3 regions of the Dickeya ananatis genome follow, and region 1 is predicted to be linked to each of the others. Evidence: predicted binding sites of a transcription regulator. Region 1 holds the regulator's gene; each other region holds the start of a gene.

Evidence for each region. The regulator PurR, encoded in region 1, represses purine synthesis genes. The targets are predictions, from matches to a motif close to CANGCAAACGTTTGCNTG.
Region 2: guaB (IMP dehydrogenase) is a predicted target of PurR. The motif match lies at 4,134-4,151, and genes of this name have one in related genera.
Region 3: purE (5-(carboxyamino)imidazole ribonucleotide mutase) is a predicted target of PurR. The motif match lies at 5,720-5,737, and genes of this name have one in related genera.

The regions. Positions count from the first base shown of each region.
Region 1 is NZ_CP040816.1:1,414,782-1,422,372, forward strand. Features, by position in the region: tRNA gene FGI04_RS06115 (tRNA-Val) at 267-343, opposite strand; tRNA gene FGI04_RS06120 (tRNA-Val) at 380-456, opposite strand; gene FGI04_RS06125 (MATE family efflux transporter) at 612-1,985, opposite strand; gene FGI04_RS06130 (riboflavin synthase subunit alpha) at 2,257-2,913, shown strand; gene cfa (cyclopropane fatty acyl phospholipid synthase) at 3,058-4,209, opposite strand; gene purR (HTH-type transcriptional repressor PurR) at 4,640-5,665, opposite strand; gene cydH (cytochrome bd-I oxidase subunit CydH) at 6,051-6,140, shown strand; gene FGI04_RS06150 (C40 family peptidase) at 6,244-7,281, opposite strand.
Region 2 is NZ_CP040816.1:782,284-789,874, forward strand. Features, by position in the region: gene der (ribosome biogenesis GTPase Der) at 1-816, shown strand, start outside; gene FGI04_RS03540 (zinc ribbon domain-containing protein) at 899-1,156, shown strand; gene FGI04_RS03545 (protealysin inhibitor emfourin) at 1,168-1,536, opposite strand; gene FGI04_RS03550 (M4 family metallopeptidase) at 1,517-2,566, opposite strand; gene xseA (exodeoxyribonuclease VII large subunit) at 2,653-4,041, opposite strand; gene guaB (IMP dehydrogenase) at 4,214-5,677, shown strand; gene guaA (glutamine-hydrolyzing GMP synthase) at 5,764-7,341, shown strand; gene FGI04_RS03570 (aldo/keto reductase family oxidoreductase) at 7,499-7,591, opposite strand, start outside.
Region 3 is NZ_CP040816.1:900,211-907,801, forward strand. Features, by position in the region: gene FGI04_RS03935 (helix-turn-helix domain-containing protein) at 1-394, shown strand, start outside; gene FGI04_RS03940 (L-serine ammonia-lyase) at 692-2,062, opposite strand; gene FGI04_RS03945 (HAAAP family serine/threonine permease) at 2,124-3,407, opposite strand; gene purK (5-(carboxyamino)imidazole ribonucleotide synthase) at 3,985-5,055, opposite strand; gene purE (5-(carboxyamino)imidazole ribonucleotide mutase) at 5,052-5,561, opposite strand; gene FGI04_RS03960 (UDP-2,3-diacylglucosamine diphosphatase) at 5,784-6,506, opposite strand; gene ppiB (peptidylprolyl isomerase B) at 6,517-7,011, opposite strand; gene FGI04_RS03970 (DoxX family protein) at 7,350-7,591, shown strand, end outside.

The DNA.
Region 1 (7,591 bases):
TTAGCAATTCCATTATGGGTCACTACATCGGGTATGTTCATCGCTCCGGATTATGAGTCAGAGCTGGATTCTGGGTTCCCGGCAGTACCGCTTGACAGTAACAATCTGGGATCGAATTCACTCGTATTCAAGATGAACTTAATACGTGGATTTAAAATCGCTGGATTGGGGGGTATTTCGATAGATTTCACTGGAACAAAAGAAGATGGAGATTTTCTGCTGTTCCACGCACTGTAGACGTCAGTGTACGATTATAGAACATGAAATGGTGCGACCGAGTGGACTCGAACCACCGACCCCCACCATGTCAAGGTGGTGCTCTAACCAACTGAGCTACGGTCGCAACGTGCACATTAGCGTAAGGCTAATGCCTGAAAAATGGTGCGTTCAATTGGACTCGAACCAACGACCCCCACCATGTCAAGGTGGTGCTCTAACCAACTGAGCTATGAACGCATTATTTTTATCAGTCGCTGTCAGGGCGACAGCGGGGACGAATATTAACGGGCTGGATGGACGCTTGCAAGGAGAAAAACGCAAAATTCCCGTTGTATCTCACTGATTGACGAGCTTGTAGACAGAGCGCCGCTTTTTTCGGCGCTCTGACGTCTTTATCGTGCGGCTCGTGCCAGAATACGATCTGGCGACTGGCGCTGTACCCAGCGTATCCGCAGTACCATCATGGTGGCGGAGGAGGTCAGGCCGATGATAAATCCCCACCAGAATCCCGCAGGCCCCATACGTGGCACCACGATGTCGGTTAGCGCCAGCACATAACCACTGGGCAACCCCAGCAACCAGTAAGCGATGAACGTGATGAAGAAGATAGCGCGCGTATCCTTGTAGCCACGTAAGACGCCACTGCCGATGGTCTGCACGGCATCAGAAATCTGATAGACCGCTGCCAGCAGCATCAAATGCGATGCCATCGCCACGACATCCGGGTTTTTGTTGTACAGCATGGCGATAGGTTCACGCAGCGTAATAGTAAAGATAGCGGTGCATATAGCCAGCAACACACCGGCCGCAATACTGGTGCGTGCCGCCACCCGGGCGGCGGGTGCCGAGCCTTCTCCCAGGCGGTGGCCGACACGAATGGTTGCGGCAACACCCACCGACAACGGCAGTACGAACATCAGTGAACTGAAATTAAGCGCAATCTGGTGTCCTGCCACATTCACGACCCCGAGTGGCAACACCAGCAGGGCGACGATGGCGAATAATGTCACTTCAAATAACATCGCCAGTGCTATCGGCAACCCCAGACCGGACAAACGCCGGAGTACCGTCCAATCCGGCTTTAACGGGGTGTTGAACCGGCGGATATCTTTCAGCCAGTAAGCGTGGCGGGAATATATCGCCATCATCAGCATCATTATCCAGTATACGGAGGCCGTCGCCACGCCACAGCCGACACCACCCAGTTCCGGCATGCCGAGTTTACCGTGGATAAACACGTAGTTGATGGGGATGTTAATCAACAGGCCGATAAAGCCGATCACCATACCTGGCTTGGTTTTGGATAGTCCTTCGCACTGACTGCGCAATACCTGATAGAACAGATAACCGGGCGCGCCCCACAGCAACGCATGCAGATAATTCACCGCTTTGTCAGCCAGCTCCGGCGCGCCGTCATGCATCAGGTTGATCGCGTATTTCCCCTGATAAAGCACCACCATGGTCAGGATGGAAATGCCTGTCGCCAGCAGAAAGGCTTGCTGGGTTTGATGCGCGATGCGGTCTCGACGTCCGGAACCGTTGAGGTTCGCTACGACGGGGGTTAGCGCCATCAGCAAACCGTGGCCGAACAGAATGACAGGCAACCAGATGGATGTCCCTACGGCTACGGCGGCCATATCCGTGGCGCTGTAGGAGCCTGCCATGATGGTATCCACCACACCCATTGAGGTTTGTGATACTTGCGCGATGATGACCGGAATAGCCAGCGCCAGCAAATGACAGGCTTCTGATAAGTACTTCTGCACGAAAACACCTTCCTAATGCAGGATGGAGAGAGATCTCTAATGAGGAGAGAAAGGCAATCATCCTTTATTTTTACGAAAAAAGATGAAGTATTGTAACTATTTGCCAACAGTAAACCAATGATTGACTGACAGAGAATGATCCCGTTTGGTTTTCCTGATGATATGGTGCAAACTGCCAGACATAAGTGAACGTCGCCACTGTCGGGCGTCGGCTGCTCCGCTGTCATGGGGCGTTCACGCCTATTACTGATTAGGAGGCAAGCTCAACACCATGTTTACCGGTATTGTTCAGGGCACGGCGACCGTCGTGTCCGTCGATGAAAAACCCAATTTCCGCACCCATGTCGTTCAACTGCCCCCCGAACTGTTGCCGGGACTGGAAACGGGCGCATCCGTAGCACACAACGGTTGCTGTCTGACTGTCACCCATATCGACGGTGATCGGGTGAGTTTTGATCTGATCAAAGAGACTCTGCGGTTGACCAATCTGGGTGACGTGAAAGTCGGCGATCGGGTTAATGTGGAGCGTGCAGCCAAATATGGCGATGAGATTGGCGGGCATGTCATGTCTGGTCATATCATGTGTACAGCAGAAATAGTGAAAATTCTGACATCGGAAAATAATCATCAGATTTGGTTCCGCTTGTCTGATGAATCGCAGATGAAATATGTGTTGCACAAAGGATTTATTGGTATTGACGGTATCAGCCTGACGGTCGGTGAAGTGACCCGCAGTCGTTTCTGTGTACACCTGATTCCAGAAACCCTGCAACGCACGACACTGGGGCAAAAACGACTGGGCGACCGTATCAATATCGAAATTGACCCGCAGACTCAGGCTATTATCGACACGGTTGAGCGTGTTATGGCTCGTCAGGCAGAGCAACAACAAGCGCTGGCGGCAGAGCTTGCCGCGAAGAGTGAATAGTTGGGGGAATAAAAGGCGTCTGAGTACGCGTTATTCCTGTTATTCATAATAAAAACCGGCAGCCTGACTGCCGGTTTTTGTTTGTAGATGTTCCCTCGTGGGCGAGAGCGGTGGGGGAGCGTGGGCGATATGCCGCCCACCCAGTCATCGCGCCACGCGCATGCCGCCTTCAATTCCTTCGACACTGAATAACACCTGCCAGAGTTGGATGTTGCGTGCGCGAAACGCGCCAGCACAGGCGTTAAGGTAATAACTGAACATCCGCCGGAAGCGCTCGGGGTAGCGTGCTGACAAGGTGGGCCAGTGCTGCTGGAAGCGCTCGTGCCAGGCCATAAGGGTTCGGTCATAGTCCGCGCCGAAATTGTGCCAGTCTTCCATGACCAGATAAGGCTCGCTGTGCTGGGCGATATGCTGCACTGAGGGTAAACAGCCATTAGGGAAGATGTATTTGTCTATCCAGGCATCAACCTTCAGGCTGGTTTCGTTTGCGCCAATGGTATGCAACAGGAACAGGCCGGTGGATTTGAGGTTTTTTCTGACCACCTGGAAGTAGGTATCGTAATTTTTCGGGCCGACATGTTCGAACATGCCGACGGAAACGATACGGTCAAACTGCCGATTCAGATCGCGGTAGTCCTGTAGCAGAATGGTGACATCCAAATCCTGACAGCGCTGCTGCGCCAATGCCTGTTGCTCGCGGGAGATAGTCACACCGGTTACGCTAACACCGTAATGGCGGGCGGCAAATTCAGCCAGACCGCCCCAGCCGCAGCCGATATCCAGCAGTGTCATCCCGCGGCGTAACTGCAATTTCTCGCAAATGAGGCGCAGCTTATCTTGTTGTGCCTGCTCCAGGGTTTCGGCTTGTTTCCAGTAACCACAGGAGTACTGCATGTACGGGTCTAGCATCAGGCTAAAAAGATCATTACCGAGGTCGTAATGCTCCTTACCCACAATCCATGCCCGCCGACGCGATTGCAGATTGGTCAGGCGCGCCATCAGTATCCGTAGCGTATCCTGCCAACGCTGGGGCAGTTGCTTCTCCAGCCCGGCGCGTATCGCACGGTGGAAAAACATGTCCAGCCGTTCACATTCCCACCAGCCATCCATGTAACTTTCGCCCAGACCCAGTGACCCGTCACGCAATATGCGCTTGTACAGTTCAGGGTTTTTGACCTGAATATCAAACGGTCGCGAACCGTTAATGGCGATATCAGCGGCCGATAACATTTCATTAACCAGTTGGAACCAGGGTTGACTGGGGGTACCCAGATCCTCCACATAAGATGAACTCATAACTTCTCCCTACCTTGCCAGATACATGCGTTATACGGGATAAACCAGACAACTATGGCGATGGGGAGGGTATTCGATGTACCCATTCCACACGTCATCGTCTATCCCTGAGAGCCTCAGAGGAAAATAAGAGACAAGCCGACACGAAAGGCGTCTACCCCGGCCGTGACAAACGGTGCAACAGTCATTAGTGGGGTAGAAAAAGTAAGGCGATGCGTACTGCTAAAAGCATCGTCTGATCATGGTTATTGTCGTCAATGACAGTGACAAGTGTATGACTGCTTTAACCCGTCGACAAGATTCATCGGGCTAAAGCAGCACATTGCGTTCTATATTAGGGTGCCAGGGAGGCACGCTTTGGCGCTTTACAGCGCGGTATGGCGGCGGTTGACACACCTGCGAGTGATAACGAAATCGTCTGGCTAATTCATTAACGGCGGTAATCGAGATATGGACCGTCGGCAACAGAACGACGCTCGATCAGCGTCGGGTGGACTTCGATGGTTTGCGCTTCCTCGCGTTTGCTGGTGATGCGGTCAAGCAACATGGAGAATGCCGCTTGTCCCAGTCGTTCCTTAGGCTGATGAATGGTCGTGAGCGCTGGCGTAAAATAGCGGGAGTGGCGCACATTGTCGTAACCGATCACCGAAATATCCTGCGGTACACGCAGGCCCAGTTCATCCGCTGCACAAATCGCCCCCATAGCCATAATATCGCCGCCGCAGAATACCGCCGTCGGTCGCTGTTTTTGCGCCAGAATCTGGTGCATGGCTTTGTAGCCTGATTCGGGTTCAAAGTCACCCTGAACCACCCACTCTTCACGTAGAGGAATATCCGCCTCTTTCAGCGCTTTCAGAAAGCCCAGATAACGCCCGCTGCCAGTATTGCGCCCCTGAGATCCGGGGATGGCGCCGATATCGCGGTGCCCGCGCTCAATCAGATAACGACCGGCCATATACCCACCGGCAAACGCATTATCAACAATGGTATCGGTGAAATCGCTGTGAGCTCCGCCCCAATCCATGACGACCATCGGGATGTGGCGATAATCCGCCAGCATTGACAGCAGTTCAGGCGGGTACTCGGCACACATCACCAGCAGGCCATCAACACGTTTTTGCGCCAGCATGGACAGATAAGCACGCTGTTTATCCTGATTATTGTGAGAGTTACACAGAATCAGCGTATAGCCTCTGGCGTAGCAGCTGTTTTCCACCGCTTCGATAATTTCAGCGAAATAGGGGGCTTCGCTGGAGGTGGCCAGCAGTCCGATGGATTTGGTGTGGTTGACTTTCAGGCTTCGGGCCACCGCACTGGGTGAATAATGCAATTCATCAATAGCTGCGCGTACCGCAGCCTTGGTCTCTTCGGCGACGAAACGTGTTTTATTAATCACGTGTGATACGGTTGTGGTTGAAACGCCTGCGCGTTTTGCCACATCTTTAATCGTTGCCATCTAAAGTGACTCCTGAACTCATCTGTTACAGTCGTGGGTCTGTTACAGCAGTAAATATGTTGTTAATCGTTTGCCTGCGTGAATTTTGCTCCTGCTGGACAACAAGGCAACATTTCAGTAGGAGACATGCCGAGGTGTGTAGCTTGAAGGGAGGGCTGACGCTTCGACCAACGCAGTGTACACGGTAAACTGCGGATTTTGGCCGATTTAGAGCGAAAGGGGAAGAGGCAATTTGTGTTATCTCTGTGACGCAGAAACCGGTTTTTTGACTTCAGTCGGGTCATAATAGACCTATACTTTGTGTGTTTCCCCATCCGCCGGGATACGGTGCTGATTCAGACGTAACGGGATGACGGCGATCATCAGTCACATACAGGAGAATACGATGGATACAAATTTGAAAATGTCACTGTGTAGTACGTTGGTTGCGTTGGCGGTGATCATTGTCTTTGGTTTCACTGCGGTATTGAACTGATAGCAGATCGCCGGTGTAGAAAAAGAAAACAGAAAAGGGGCTAGTGCCCCTTTTCTCGTTATTCATTAGGTCGTTTAGCCGGTGATTATCTGGCGAATCACTGTTAGCGAATGGTCTTCGGTGTCACCACGCGGCGAGCGCCGACATAATGATCCTGCCAGTAATCTTCACTCAATTTACTGATCTTGATATCGGAACCCGATCGCGGTGACTGGATGAAACGGCCATTGCCCAGGTAGACGCCAACGTGGTCGGCAGCGCCGCGGTTGGTGATACGAAAGAACACCAGGTCGCCACTTTCCAGTTCGCTTTTCTTGATGGGAGCCGCGTCACGCAGGTGGAACATCTCATTGGCGGTGCGCGGAATCGGGATTTTTACCACATCTTTATAGGCGTAATACACCAGCCCGCTGCAATCAAAACCTGAATAAGGTGTTGAACCGCCCCAATGATAAGGTTTACCGATTTGGCTCATCAGCTTGTTCATGGCAGTCAATTTAGCGTGCTGATAGCGTTTTTGGTGAGCAGCACTGATGGTCAGCGCCGCTTTATCGTGTTTACCTTTCTTACTTTTACCATGTGAAGATGTGGCCGCTACCTCATCTTCTTCGTCGACCGCCGCTTTACCTTTTTTGTGTGCGCTTTTAGCCACCGCCAGCTCATGGGCTTTGTGGCTGGTTTTAGCTTGCGCCAGCGTCTCTTTCTTTGTTGTTTCTTTTTTTGCCGTTTTAGCTAATACCGCTTTAGTTGCATGAGCACTGTTAGTGGTATGAGTACTGGCAGTATGCGTGCTTTTCTCAGGCTGCGATTTTGTATGAGGGGAATGCGCTACGGCCGCCACCGACTTTTTGTCCGCAGACTTCTTGTCATTGTGCGACTTTGCATTTTTATCATGGCTGGCTACGGTTTTGGCTGGCGTAGACTTCGCGTTTTTCTCCGGTTTTTTGCCGTGCGTCGGCTCCGCACCTTTTTTGTTGGCGTTTTTGGTAACTTTGTTCTTTTTGGATTCATCAAGCGCTTTATTTGCCGTTTCTACGCCAGATTTGCGAGGTAACACTGCACCGCCATGCGGATTAGCCAGCGCCAGACCAGAAAATAGATTACTGAAAAATAATAAAAAGAGCGTAATAAATAACCGCATGATAGTTCTGACCGAATGTTGTCCTCAATCGTTCAATCTTCACAGTATTCCCGAAAATGACCTGATAAAAAAGCGGGAGATAGAATAATCCTACTACAAAATAGTGAGAAAACGTTAACAACAGCGTTTGCTGCTTAATTATCAGGCGATTTGGCGTCGCTTTGTACCGTTACGCGTCGCCCGGATAAAACCCTATAAAAGATAGCGTTTTTTTGTGGCCGTCGCTATCGTTAGAATACAAAACAAAAGAAGCGGTATGCCACGGTTTGCCGCGAGTCATATGAGCGGTCCTGAAGGGCCGTTCATCACG
Region 2 (7,591 bases), 630 kb from region 1:
AACCGTATTCTCGGGGAAGATCGGGTGGTAGTGTACGACATGCCTGGTACCACGCGTGACAGTATCTATATCCCGATGGAGCGTGATGGTCGCGACTATGTGTTGATTGATACTGCCGGGGTGCGCAAACGCGGCAAAATTACCGATACTGTAGAAAAATTCTCGGTGATCAAGACATTGCAGGCAATTGAAGACGCTAACGTCGTGTTGCTGGTGATCGATGCCCGTGAAGGCATTTCCGATCAGGACTTGTCGCTGTTGGGCTTTATCCTCAACTCTGGCCGTTCACTGGTTATCGTGGTGAATAAGTGGGATGGGTTGACACAAGAGATTAAGGATCAGGTAAAAGAAACCCTCGATCTGCGCCTTGGGTTTATCGATTTTGCTCGTATCCACTTTATTTCAGCACTGCACGGTAGTGGCGTGGGTAACCTGTTCGAATCCGTCAATGAAGCCTATGAGTGCTCCACCCGACGGGTAGGGACGGCAATGCTAACCCGTATCATGCAGATGGCGGTAGACGATCATCAGCCGCCATTAGTCCGTGGCCGCCGCGTGAAGCTGAAATATGCGCATGCCGGGGGTTACAACCCGCCGATCGTGGTGATCCACGGTAATCAGGTCAAAGATTTGCCGGATTCCTACAAGCGCTATTTGATGAATTACTACCGGCGCTCACTGGATGTGATGGGAACCCCTATCCGTATTCAGTTCAAGGAAGGGGAAAACCCGTTTGCCAACAAACGCAACACGTTGACGCCAAATCAGTTGCGTAAACGTAAACGCCTGATGCAGCATATCAAAAAAGGCAAATAAGCCGTGATAGCAGTGCAGTGTTAATCAACCGGGGCAGAAGCAATTCTGCCCCGTTTTTCATACGGGGAACGGGAGGGAGACGATGGACGCTTATTGTCCCGAATGTCAGCAACCGATGGTATGGCGCGCCAGCGATCGGCAGTATGACGCTCAACATAGCAGTAACGACCAGTATTATTGTGAGGCGTGCCAGCGTGATTTTCTTCGTCTGACGCTATGCCCGGAATGTGAACAGCCATTGCAGGTGCTACGTGCCTGTGGTGCAGAAAACTATCTATGTGCCAACGGCCACGGCTTGATTTCGCGTTCCCGTGTGGTGGTACGTTACCAGCCGCTGTAGTGCTGTAGCAGTCAGACGGCTGGCTCGTCATCCAGCCCATCACGCCACAGGGCTTCCAGTTCGGACGAGGCATGCTGTTCGGGGATCAGCAATACCCAGTCAGCCTGGCGGCTATCCTGCGTATTGCAGTAGTGAATATGGATTCGGTAGTAGAACTGATCACCACGGCCAGGGGAACCAGGTTGACCTGGTTCCTGTGCTGCAGGCAGGGCGTCATGCAGCACGGCACGGATTCTTTCTTTTTGTGTTGCGGGTACTTCTGCCAACGCAAAGCGACGCGGGCCAGCCAGTTTCGGGATCCAGGCAAAACCGCCTTCGCGTGCCAGCTCAATAATCACATCGTCCGTTAAATCCGGCAGGTTATTCCTGTTCGTGCTCATTGATGATTCCCGTATCAATCCCAACCTGGTGCCAGGCTCGCAGCACGGCATCAGCAACCGCTTCATTGAAGCGACGCTTCGCGTGCTCTACGGTAAATCTGGCAAAGATGGAGAAATCGGCGTTCTGCGGTAGATCTTTGTCGCACACGGTGTCGTACCAGATTTGGCCGGCTTTTTCCCAGGAATAGCCCCCCAGCGCCATTGCGGTGAGGTAGAAGGCACGGCTGGGGATCCCCGAATTCAGATGCACACCGCCGTTATCTTCACGGGTGTTGACGAAGTCACGCATATGGGCGGGTTGTGGGTCGGTACCCAGCAGCAAATCGTCATAGGCGGTGCCGGGGCGGGACAGCGAGCGTAGCCCTTTACCGTCAATACCTTCAGCCAGTAGCCCTTCACCAATAATCCAATCTGCCTGCTGTACTTTCTGGTTGCGGTAGTATTGTTTGACCATCGAACCAAATACGTCGGCGAGTGATTCGTTGAGTGCACCGGACTGGCGAAAGTACAGTAGATTGCATTCGCTTTCTACCACGCCGTGCGACAGCTCATGGGCGATGACATCCAGTGCGATGGTGAAACGATTGAAAATCTTACCGTCGCCGTCACCAAATACCATCTGTTGTCCATTCCAGAAGGCATTTTGGTAGTCCTTGCCGTAGTGAACACTGCCAGTCAGTGGTAACCCTTTATTATCCAGTGAGTTGCGACCAAAGATTTTCCAGAAAAAGTCGTAGGTGATACCCAGATAATTGTAGGCTTCATCAGCAGCAACATCCCCGTTTCCTGGTTGACCTTCTGCCCGAATCCGCTTGCCCGGTAATGCCTGCTGGTGCTCGGCATCATAGATGTCGCGCTGTACCTGACCAGCGGGGCGCTCCTCGTGCTCATCAGGGTAGACGACCGGAGCCACCATCAGAGATTGCACGTGCATCAGAGTGTGTTGCGCACAACGACGCTCTTCATCTGATCCATTATTAATGATGCGATGCAGAATGTAGGGCGGAATGATGCTACGGGCGGATTGCATACTTCATCTCCTTATGCCTGACAGTATGGTGCAACATATGTTCAACACTGATCTACCACAATTACGACACGATAAGTATAGCCTAATCACTGAATATTTTTCGGCTGACGTTTTGCACGCGGTTTAGTAGATTCTTTTTTTATTTCAGTTACCTGACTCTCGACCCAGCCATCCTGTAACCGGGTTTTCAGTTTATCGCCTTTGGTGACCTGAACCGTTTGCTTCATGACCTTGCCATCCGAAGTGGTGGTGACACTGTAGCCACGGGCCAGCGTCGCCAGCGGGCTGACGGCTTCGAGATGGGAACAGACTTCGCCAAATTGTTGTTTATACTGGCTAAGTTGCTTTTCCAACGCATGGTGCAGACGGTAGCGTAGCTGTTGTATCTGTTGTTGTGCGCGATGCAATCGTGACTGTGGCTGGTGTTGCTGCAAACGCTGGGCGAGACGCTCCTGACGGCGCGTTTGTTGGCGCAGTTGCAATTGGATCGCGTCATCCAGACGTTGGCGTAGCCGAATCAGTTGGGTTTGCTGGCGGGCCAGACGGAGTTGCGGATGCTGTTGATGTAACCGATGTTGTAATCGGACAAACTGCTGCTGGCGCTGTGCCAGATAATAATCCATCGCCATTTCCAGCCGTTGGCGCTGGGCGCGAATTTGCCGCAGCAGCTCCAACTGGTTACGGCTAACCAGTTCCGCGGCTGCCGACGGCGTCGGCGCACGCAGGTCCGCCACGAAGTCAGCAATAGTCACATCGGTTTCGTGGCCGACCGCACTGACAACCGGAATTCGGCTGGCGAAGATGGCCCGCGCCACCCGTTCGTCGTTGAAACTCCACAGGTCTTCCAGTGAGCCGCCGCCGCGACCGACAATCAGCACATCACACTCTTCGCGCAGGTTAGCCAGCTCGATAGCCCGCACTATCTGACCCGGTGCATCCACACCTTGTACCGCTGTCGGATAGATAACGACCGGTAGCGACGGGTCACGGCGCTGTAGAATGTGCAAAATGTCATGCAGCGCCGCACCGCTAGCAGACGTAATCACGCCAACCTGACGGGCGGGTTTGGGAAGTGGTTGTTTGTAGTGTTGGTCAAATAGCCCTTCAGCCGACAAACGCTGTTTCAGCTGTTCGAACTGTTGTTGCAGTAACCCATCGCCAGCCGGGTGCATGCTTTCCGCCAGCAACTGGTAGTCGCCACGCGGTTCATATAGTGTGATGGTGGCGCGAATCAGCACCTGTTGTCCGTTTTGCGGCCGAAAGGTCACCCGACGGTTGCTGGTGCGAAACATGGCGCATCGCACCTGAGCGCGCTCATCTTTGAGCGTGAAATACCAATGTCCTGAGGAGGGTTGGGAAAAATTGGAAATTTCTCCGGAGAGCCAAACCTGGCCCATCTCACCTTCCAGCAACTGTTTTACTGTCTGATTAAGGCGGCTGACGGTAAATATGGCGGATGACGGCAATGAAGACATTGTGACCCGGATCAAATAATAAAACAGAGAGTTAATCCACCAATACTACCGGTCAATGGGCCGTTCGCAAGCGTTTTTATAAAAAAATGCTGGAGGCAATCGATTTCGGCCTGTATAATGCCGCGGCAATATTTTATCTAATTCCCATCCTCAATCCCGGTGAGATATTGCCATGCTACGAATCGCTAAAGAAGCACTGACCTTCGATGATGTTCTCCTCGTTCCTGCCCATTCCACCGTTCTGCCCAACACGGCTGATCTGAGCACACAACTGACTCAACGTATTCGTTTGAACATTCCTATGCTGTCTGCCGCCATGGACACCGTGACCGAATCTGGTCTGGCAATTGCGCTGGCACAAGAAGGCGGCATTGGTTTCATCCATAAGAACATGTCCATTGAGCGTCAGGCGGAAGAAGTGAGCCGCGTAAAACGCCATGAAAGCGGTGTGGTGGTTGACCCGCAGACGGTAACGCCAGAAACGACACTGCGTGAAGTCAAAGCGCTCACCGAACGTAACGGTTTTGCCGGTTATCCGGTGGTCACGACCGGTAATGAGCTGGTCGGCATCATCACGGGTCGTGACGTTCGCTTCGTTACCGATCTGGACCGCCCGGTCAGCGCGGTAATGACCCCGAAAGAACGTCTGGTGACGGTCAAAGAAGGCGAAGCGCGCGACGTCGTGCTGCAAAAAATGCACGAGCGCCGTATCGAAAAAGCGCTGGTGGTGGATGCGCAGTTCCGTCTGGTTGGGATGATCACAGTAAAAGATTTCCAGAAAGCGGAACGTAAACCGAACGCGTGTAAAGATGAGCACGGCCGTCTGCGTGTTGGTGCGGCAGTCGGTGCTGGTGCGGGTAACGAAGAGCGTATTGACGCGTTGGTTGCCGCCGGCGTGGACGTCTTGCTGATTGACTCCTCACACGGTCATTCTGAAGGGGTGCTGCAGCGTATTCGTGAAACCCGTGCCAAATACCCGGATTTGCAGATCATCGGTGGTAATGTCGCGACGGGTGCCGGTGCGCGTGCGCTGGCCGAAGCCGGTGTCAGTGCCGTGAAAGTCGGGATTGGCCCTGGTTCTATTTGTACTACCCGTATCGTAACCGGTGTGGGCGTACCGCAGATTACGGCGATTGCGGATGCAGTCGACGCACTGGAAGGTACCGGGATTCCGGTGATTGCCGACGGTGGTATCCGTTTCTCCGGTGATATCGCCAAAGCGATCGCCGCGGGTGCCGCCTGCGTGATGGTCGGCTCCATGCTGGCAGGCACGGAAGAATCGCCGGGTGAAATCGAACTGTATCAGGGCCGTGCGTTCAAATCTTACCGTGGCATGGGCTCGCTGGGTGCGATGTCTAAAGGCTCGTCCGACCGTTACTTCCAGTCTGACAATGCGGCTGACAAGCTGGTACCGGAAGGTATCGAAGGTCGTGTGGCTTATAAAGGCCGCCTGAAAGAGATCGTGCATCAGCAGATGGGCGGTTTGCGCTCCTGCATGGGTCTGACCGGTTGCGCGACCATTGATGCGCTGCGTACCAAAGCTGAATTCGTGCGTATCAGCGGTGCCGGTATTCAGGAAAGCCATGTCCACGATGTGACCATTACCAAAGAGTCGCCGAACTATCGCATGGGCTAAGCGCTTACCGGCTGATTTACTGTTACGAACCCGGTAAACTTACCGGGTTCAATTTTTCTTTCGCTCCCTAGTGGAATACGCCTCTCATGACAGAAAACATTCATCAACATCGCATTCTTATTCTGGATTTCGGCTCGCAATACACGCAACTGGTAGCACGTCGCGTACGTGAACTGGGCGTATACTGCGAACTGTGGGCATGGGATGTCACCGAAGCGCAAATTCGCGAGTTCAACCCGAATGGCATCATCCTTTCCGGCGGCCCGGAAAGTACCACCGAGTTTAATAGCCCGCGTGCGCCGGAGTATGTTTTCCAGGCCGGTGTACCGGTACTGGGCGTCTGTTATGGCATGCAGACCATGGCGATGCAGTTGGGCGGCAAAGTGGAAGGCTCCAGCGAGCGTGAGTTTGGTTATGCTCAGGTTGAAGTCAAATCCAACAGTGCGTTGGTCCGCGACATTCAGGATGCCGTCAGCGCCAGTGGTGCACCATTGTTAGACGTATGGATGAGCCACGGCGATAAAGTGACCGCTATTCCGGCGGATTTCGTCACCGTTGCCAGCACCGATACCTGCCCGTATGCCATCATGGCGAACGAAGAAAAACGTTTCTATGGCGTGCAGTTCCACCCGGAAGTGACCCACACCCGTCAAGGCCAGCGCATGCTGGAGCGGTTTGTCCGTGATATTTGCCAGTGTGAAGCGCTGTGGACACCGGCCAAAATCATCGACGACGCCGTTGAGCGTATCCGTCAGCAGGTTGGTAAGGATAAGGTTATTCTTGGTCTGTCCGGTGGGGTTGACTCGTCGGTGACGGCGTTGTTGCTGCATCGTGCGATTGGTGATCGCCTGACCTGTGTGTTTGTGGACAACGGTCTGTTGCGTTTGAACGAAGCCGAGCAGGTGATGGAAATGTTTGGCGACCAGTTCGGCTTGAACATCGTGCATGTTCCGGCGGAAGAGCGTTTCTTATCAGCTCTGGCGGGTATTGATGACCCGGAAGCCAAGCGTAAAACCATCGGCCGTGTCTTCGTTGACGTGTTCGATGAAGAAGCCGGAAAGCTGACCGATGTGAAATGGCTGGCGCAAGGCACTATCTACCCGGATGTGATCGAATCCGCGGCTTCTGCTACCGGTAAGGCGCATGTGATTAAATCGCATCACAACGTGGGCGGTTTGCCGGATGATATGGCGCTGGGTCTGGTTGAGCCGCTCAAAGAGTTGTTCAAAGACGAAGTGCGCAAGATTGGTCTGGAACTGGGCCTGCCGTATAACATGCTGTACCGTCATCCGTTCCCGGGGCCGGGTCTTGGCGTGCGTGTGCTGGGTGAAGTGAAGAAAGAATATTGCGACCTGCTACGTCGCGCCGATGCTATCTTCATCGAAGAACTGCACAAAGCGGAACTATACGACAAAGTCAGCCAGGCGTTCACGGTGTTCCTGCCGGTACGCTCCGTTGGTGTCATGGGTGACGGTCGCAAATACGACTGGGTTGTTTCGCTGCGTGCAGTCGAAACTATCGACTTCATGACCGCGCACTGGGCGCACCTGCCGTATGAATTCCTCGGCCGCGTTTCCAACCGTATTATCAACGAAGTCGACGGTATCTCCCGCGTGGTATACGACGTTTCTGGTAAGCCGCCAGCAACGATTGAGTGGGAATGATCCTGCGTCTGGCATAGACTGGCACGATCTAGCAAAAAATGCCCTGGAGCCCGCGTAATTGCGGGCTTTTGGCTTTCAGGGGGGAGTTTGATCAAGCCTACCTTCATGGCGGCTAGAGCAGATGAACTAGCATCAGACTGAGCCGCCTAAAGCTTCACTAATCGACCTGCCCTGAAATGCTATTGAGTTTCGCGACCTGTTCGTCTGACAGCACGAGATCTGAGGCGGCGAAATTCTCTCTAAGATGCGC
Region 3 (7,591 bases), 510 kb from region 1:
TCGACGTATAAAAGACGCACGTATTCAGCAGCGGTTATCCCAGGTGGATCTGGCTGAACGCGCCGGGCTTGGCATCGCGACCATCAAACGGGCGGAGATGGGGGAATCCATTACCCTGAGCAGCCTGCTGGCAATCCTGCGTGGGTTGAATCGTCTGCATCAACTGGAAGGGGTGCTGTTTGATACCGAAGTGGAGAACTTCAATGCGCGCTTAAATGGCGGGCAGTCCCGTGCGCCGCTGCGTATTCGCAAGAAAAGCACAGATACACCAGCCCCTGTCGCTGCAGCAGAATCCATGCCAAAACCGGTCGCCAGTGCGCTTGACTGGTATGTGTCCGCCGCAGAAAACAACCTGATTTGGTCCTGGCCGGACAACGAGAAAAAACCGTCCTGACAGCATACCGTTACCTGATGTACATGGTGCTTAACGTATGCGATGCCCAACATCCGTGATACTCGACTACGCAGTGATTGAAAATACCGCGTCACTCAAAATACCGCATGACTAAAAATACACCGGGCTGATGAGATTGCATCAGCCCGGTGGGGTATTGCTCCCTGGGAGTATCCGCGCGTTATGCTGCGGGAACTGTTGTTGGCGACTGGTGTTAGTAAGGTTGTTGCTAGTGATGCTGATGATTGCTAGTTAAGTTAATTGTTAACGAGGTGCGCGCTCAGGCGCACCACGCGTTTATTCACATTGCACCACTTTAATCGCCAGGCCTCCGCGGGATGTCTCGCGGTATTTGGCGTTCATGTCTTTGCCGGTTTCGTACATGGTTTCAATCACTTTATCCAGCGAAACACGGGGTTCGCTGGAGCGACGAATCGCCATACGGGCAGCGTTGATCGCTTTAACGGACGCAATGGCGTTACGCTCGATGCAAGGTACCTGAACCTGGCCAGCAACCGGGTCGCAGGTCAGCCCAAGATTGTGTTCCATACCGATTTCCGCCGCGATGCACACCTGCTCCGGGTTGGCACCCAGCAGTTCAGCCAGACCGGCTGCCGCCATCGAACAGGCAACACCCACCTCACCCTGACAACCGACTTCTGCGCCGGAAATCGACGCATTCATTTTAAATAGAATGCCGATCGCCCCAGCGGCCAGGAAATAGCGCAGGTACGTGTCCGGTGTTACCGGCTGAATGAACCGGTCGTAGTAGGCCAACACGGCAGGAATAATGCCACAAGCACCATTGGTCGGTGCTGTGACTACCCGGCCACCCGCGGCGTTCTCTTCAGATACCGCCATCGCGAACATATTGACCCAATCCATGGCATCCATCGGGTCATTGGAAAAACGTCCGTTGGTGAACAATAACCGGTGTAACGCCGAGGCACGACGTGGCACGCGCAGTGGGCCGGGAAGTACGCCCTCGGTATTCATACCGCGATGAATGGCGTTTTGCATGGTTTGCCAGACACTGGCGAAATAGGTTTCCAGCGCATCGCGGCCGTGCATGGCGATTTCGTTTTTCATCACTACCGCTGACAGCGACAGGCAATTGTCGTGACAATGTTGAAGCAGTTGTCGGGCGGAATAGAACGGCCAGGGCGCGCGCTCTTCCTGTGTCATTGGCTGGCCGAAGTGTTCCTGATCGACGACAAAACCGCCGCCGATCGAATAATAGGTTTTGCTGTACAGCACGTTTTTGCTAGCGTCGAGCGCACGGATTGTCATGCCGTTTTCATGCAGCGGCAGGTTCTCTGGTTGGAAGCGCAGTGCGCTGTCCAGCGGGAAGTTGACCTCATAGCGGCCATTGAGCAACGGCAGACGACCGCTGTGCTGTACTTGTTGAATAAACGCCGGGATCGCGTCGATATCCACGCTGTCTGGCAGATTGCCCGCCAGTCCCATAATGATGGCGATGTCGGTGTGGTGGCCCTTGCCGGTCAGAGCCAGCGAGCCATAAACATCAACGATGATGGCGTCAACCGATGAAATCAGAGACAGGTTGACCAGATCGTCGGTGAACATGTTGCCAGCTTTCATCGGGCCAACGGTATGCGAACTGGAAGGGCCGATACCAATTTTGAAAATATCAAATACGCTGACCATAGGGGGTTCCTTTCAGCTGACGCAGGCAGCAGCACCGCCTGCGTCGGGAGGGACAGAGGAATTACTCGAACAGGGTGTAAACGATGGCGGTGATGGCGATCAGGCCCAGCAGGGTGACGAACACATTGCTCAGCGCGCCGCTGTACTGACGCATAGCTGGTACTTTGCGGATAGCATACATCGGCATCAGGAACAGCAGGCAGGCGATAACCGGGCCACCCAGGGTTTCAATCATGCCCAGAATGCTCGGGTTCAGTGTGGCGACCAGCCAGGTGGTGACCAGCATGAACAGTGCAGTGATGCGGTTCAGTTTGGCGGTTGAAACCGTCTTACCGCGGCTGCGCAGCATTTTTGTCATCATGCCGTTCAGGCCTTCGCCTGCACCCAGGTAGTGACCCAGGAACGATTTGGAAATGGCGATAGTGGCGATAACCGGTGCCAGATAGCCCATAACCGGGTTATTAAAGTGGTTAGCCAGATAGGACAGGATCGAAATGTTTTGTGCTTTCGCTTCCATCAGGTCAGACGGAGAGAGGGCCAGTACGCAACTGAATACGAAGAACATTACGGTCAACACCATCATGATGTGACTGCAAGCCAGGATACGGGAGCATTTTCTCTCGGCGTTATCACCATATTCACGGCGTTTGGCTACCGCAAAAGAGGAGATAATCGGCGAGTGGTTGAAAGAAAACACCATGACCGGAATCGCCAGCCACAGCGTTGCCAGCAGGCCATTACCTGTGGTGCTGTTGGTCAGGGAAATATTATGGAAAACAGTTGTATTCCAGTGTGGAACTAAATACAGCGCCAGCATCATTAATACGGCGACAAACGGATAAACCAGCACGCTCATCGCTTTCACGATCATGGCTTCACCGAAGCGGACGATAAACATCAATCCCAGAATCAATATCAGAGACAGAATCGCTCGTGGCGGAGACGGTAAATGCAACTGGTGAGTAATAAAGCTGTCAACCGTATTGGTAATGGCGACGCTATAAACCAGCAGGATTGGATAAATAGCGAAGAAATAAAGCAGGGTGATTAATTTTCCCGCGCCAGTACCAAAATGTTCTTCTACGACTTCGGTAATATCTTCACCACCTTTTTTACCGGATAATACAAAGCGGCATAATGCGCGGTGAGAAAAATAGGTCATCGGAAAAGCAATAATTGCCATGATAATCAACGGAATCAATCCGCCAATACCGGCATTGATGGGCAAAAACAGCACGCCCGCGCCGATAGCCGTGCCGTACAGGCCCAGCATCCAGACGGTATCGCTTTTACGCCAGCCTGAAGCTTTCTCCAGTACCTGACTGCTGTCTTGAATTGTGCTCATGCGAGTTTCTCCTTGGTGAACACAGAGTATAAAAAAATGCCGTACCGGCTACAGGCCAATACAGGGGTAATTCGCAGGTGTCACACGAGACATCATGTGAATCGGGGTAACCTTTTATTGTGGCCGCATTCTATATCCTGACCAGTATGAAATAATAGTGAGGCGATCACACAAATGAATAAAGGTCAATTATTTTAACCCCAATTATTCAAAAATAAAATATCAGGATTGATGCGTTAAATAATTTATTTTGGGAGGTATCTTTTTTGATGCGTTAATTGGTTTGAATTGGTGAATAATAAAGCGGAAATATTTCTTATTCTGGAAGTCCGTGAGTGAAATAAATAGCCGACACAAGGTATTTATTTTATTCGCGCTGAAGATAATAAACCCAATCATCATAATGTCACGTAAAAATCGTACCGGGCGATGATACACCCTGAATAATTCGAGTTGCAGAGATATTTAACATGTTTGCAACGTAAAGCATAAACGACGGGTATCAGCGGGTCATGGCTGACCCGCATGCACCGATGACCCGTAATACATACACCGGTAAGACATACACCCGTGTTGCTTAACCGACTAACCGTTGTTGTGCCCACGCCAGCCCAGAGTGATAAGCCTCCGGCAGCAGGGGCGCTAATGCCTGTAGTGTCTGGCTCAACAGCGCATTATCGGGATGAGAGAGGTTCAGGTGTCCGACTTTGCGACCCTGACGTACCTCTTTTTCATACCAGTGCAGATGTACCAGCGGCAACGCCAGCCAGTCGATATTCACATCAGTGCCGATCAGATTAACCATCACCGCTGGGCTGGCGACCACCGGCGCAGGGAGTGGCAACCCGAGGATCGCGCGAAGATGCAGTTCGAACTGGCTGATGGACGCGCCGTTTTGCGTCCAGTGGCCGCTATTATGCACTCGTGGGGCCAGCTCGTTGATCAGCAGGCGATCGCCTACCACAAAACACTCCATGGCCATTACGCCCACGTAACCGAGACGATGCATGATAGCTGACAGCATCTGTTCCGCCTGCTGCTGCAGGTGGGGCTGTGGGGTCGGCAGCGCGACACTGGTACGCAAAATACCGTCTTCGTGCAGATTGTGAGTCAGTGGATAAAATACGCATTCGCCTGTCGCGCTGCGAGCGCCAACCAGTGAGACCTCGCCAGAAAATGCGATACCTTGCTCGACAATACACTCACCGTAGCATTCATCCGGTAGGCTGTGCTTTTCGCCGCTGCGGATACGCCACTGACCACGACCGTCATAGCCACCGACGCGGCGTTTAACAATCGCCAGTTCGCCCAGTGAGGCGAAGACAGCCGGCCATTCTTGCGCTGAAGCCAGCAGTTGCCAGGGCGCGGTGGCCAGACCCAGCTCATCCAGTAGTTGCTTTTGGGTGTAGCGATCCGCCAACTGCGGGAAGATGTCACGGTTAACGAAGGCGGCGTGCTGCGCCAGTTGGCGGGTCAGCGCCGTTTCCGGCCATCGTTCGATTTCAGCGGTGATAACACTGTGTTGCACCGGAACGGATTCCGGTTCTGCATCCAGCCCGACAGGATAGACAGCGATGCCAAGCGGCTCGCCAGCCTGACGCAGCATGCGGCCTAATTGGCCGTTACCCAGTACGCAAACCGGTTTCATGCCTCTTCCCTCGGATCCGGATGGTTCAGTACCTCGTCGGTTTGCGCCTGACGCCAGGCTGCCAGACGGGTTGCCAGTGCGCTATCGTGACGCGCCAGAATCTGCGCGGCCAGTAGGGCCGCGTTGGCCGCTCCCGCTTTGCCGATAGCCAGAGTGCCGACAGGAATGCCGCGCGGCATCTGCACAATAGAGTAGAGGCTGTCTACACCGCTTAGTGCCGCGCTCTGTACCGGAACACCCAGTACCGGCACCAGCGTTTTGGCTGCCAGCATGCCCGGCAGGTGAGCAGCGCCGCCCGCGCCAGCGATAATAACGTCAAAGCCATTCTGGTCCGCCTGTTCGGCGAAGCTGAACAGTTTGTCTGGCGTGCGGTGCGCGGAAACCACTTCAACGTGATAAGGCAGATTCAGTGTGGTGAGGATCTCTGCAGCAAACTGCATGGTAGCCCAGTCACTCTTTGAACCCATGACAATAGCGATTTTCGCCGGGGCAGCGTTGGATGACATGCCTGTAATGCTCCTGTGGTTTGCATGGCGGTGGTGATTCATGTTGATGACGTGCAATGACAGTGAACATGAGTGATACGGTCATGGCACGATGCAACAGCGACCTGAAACTGGAGCTACAGGCCGCGAGGGCGTAGAGCATACCATGAGCCAGAAGGGAGGAAAACGGTTGCGTGGCGATGAAATGGGCCGTTAGCAGGGAAAATCAGTGTAAACGGGGCGTTACAATGGAAACGATATCAGACGAACGTCATCAGGCGTCACCTGGAGCCACGATCCTTCCTGATGCCAGGCACCCAATACCGCGCGTTCAGCCTTTACACTGCCTTGATCGATAACGTGAATAGCCGGACGGTGTGTATGCCCGTGGATCATCAAGGTGGCGTGGTGGTGCTGCAGGCGGCTAATCACTTCATCCGCATTGACGTCCATGATCGTCATGGATTTATGCTGGTTGGCTCGCTGGCTGGCCGCGCGCATACGTGCCGCGATGCGCAGGCGAAAAGACAAGGGCAACCACAGGAAAAGTCGCTGGATAAGCGGGTTATGGACTTTGCGGCGAAAATTTTGGTAGGCGTGATCGTCGGTACACAGGGTATCACCGTGCAATAACAGGGTGCGTCGGCCATAGAGGTCAAGTACGGTTTCTGTGGCGAGCAATTGCAGACCGCTCTGGTGGGCGAAACGTCTGCCGAGTAGAAAGTCGCGGTTGCCGTGTGCGAAATAGCAAGGCACGCCGCTGTCTGTCAGTGACTTTAGCGCCTGTGCGACTGTCTTGTGCAACGGGGCAGGGTCGTCGTCGCCAATCCAGGCGTCGAACAGATCGCCCAGGATGTAGAGTGCGTCGGCGTTGGGGGCTTCTTCTTGCAGAAAACGCAGAAAACCGGCGGTGATCGCCGGTTCCTGTTCGCTCAGATGCAGATCGCTAATAAACAGCGTCGACATACCGCGGGCGTTACTCGCTAACGGTTACGCTGGTGACGATCACGTCTTCTTTCGGTACGTCCTGGTGCATACCGCTGCGGCCGGTAGAAACGGCTTTGATCTTGTCAACCACATCCATGCCTTCTGCCACTTCAGCAAATACGCAGTAACCCCAGCCATTCACGGTTTCAGACTTGAAGTTCAGGAAGTCGTTGTCTACGACGTTAATAAAGAACTGTGCGGTTGCTGAATGCGGATCGTTGGTACGAGCCATGGCCAGCGTGCCACGATTGTTGGCCAGACCGTTGTTCGCTTCGTTTTTGATCGGCGCATTGGTACTTTTCTGGCTCATACCGGGTTCGAAACCGCCACCCTGGATCATGAAACCGTTGATCACACGGTGAAAAATCGTGTTGTTGTAAAAACCGCTGCGGCAGTAGTTCAGGAAGTTTTCCACGGTAACCGGCGCTTTTTCCGGGAAGGTATTGATGACGATATCGCCGTGGTTGGTATGAAACGTAATCATAGATGAACCTTACTTAGCCATAATACACAGAATAATGAGAGATATTCACCGAGGCGCCAAGCCGCCAAGAGCGCTCTTATAACATAAGTGAATGGCTGAGTCAGCACAGGGTGTGGTGTGGGGCACAATGAGCCATGTGCAATGAATTTTATTTCAAATAAATTCATTAACATAAATAAAACTATGTGAATTAATTTGAAATATATTTTTCTTGCTCTAAATCAATAACTAGTATCATTTTGATATGTTTTTTTACTTTCTAAACATATTCTTGTTGTAGTTGATAGTCACTCTCGTTAACACGTTGCTCACTCAATAATCATACAGGTAGGTAAATTATGGTAGACCGGATTAATCAGCTATTGGACAACCCGGATTTCGGTAAGCTGGTTCTGCGACTGTCATTCAGTATTTTGATGCTGTTCCACGGCGTTCATAAGCTGATCGCGGGTGTTGGCCCCATTCAGGGAATGCTGGCGGCTCACGGCCTGCCGGGCTTTATCGCCTACGGTGTATTCATGGGTGAAGTGGTGACGCCGATCCTGATGATCCTCGGCATTTTTACACGTCCTGCCGCGCT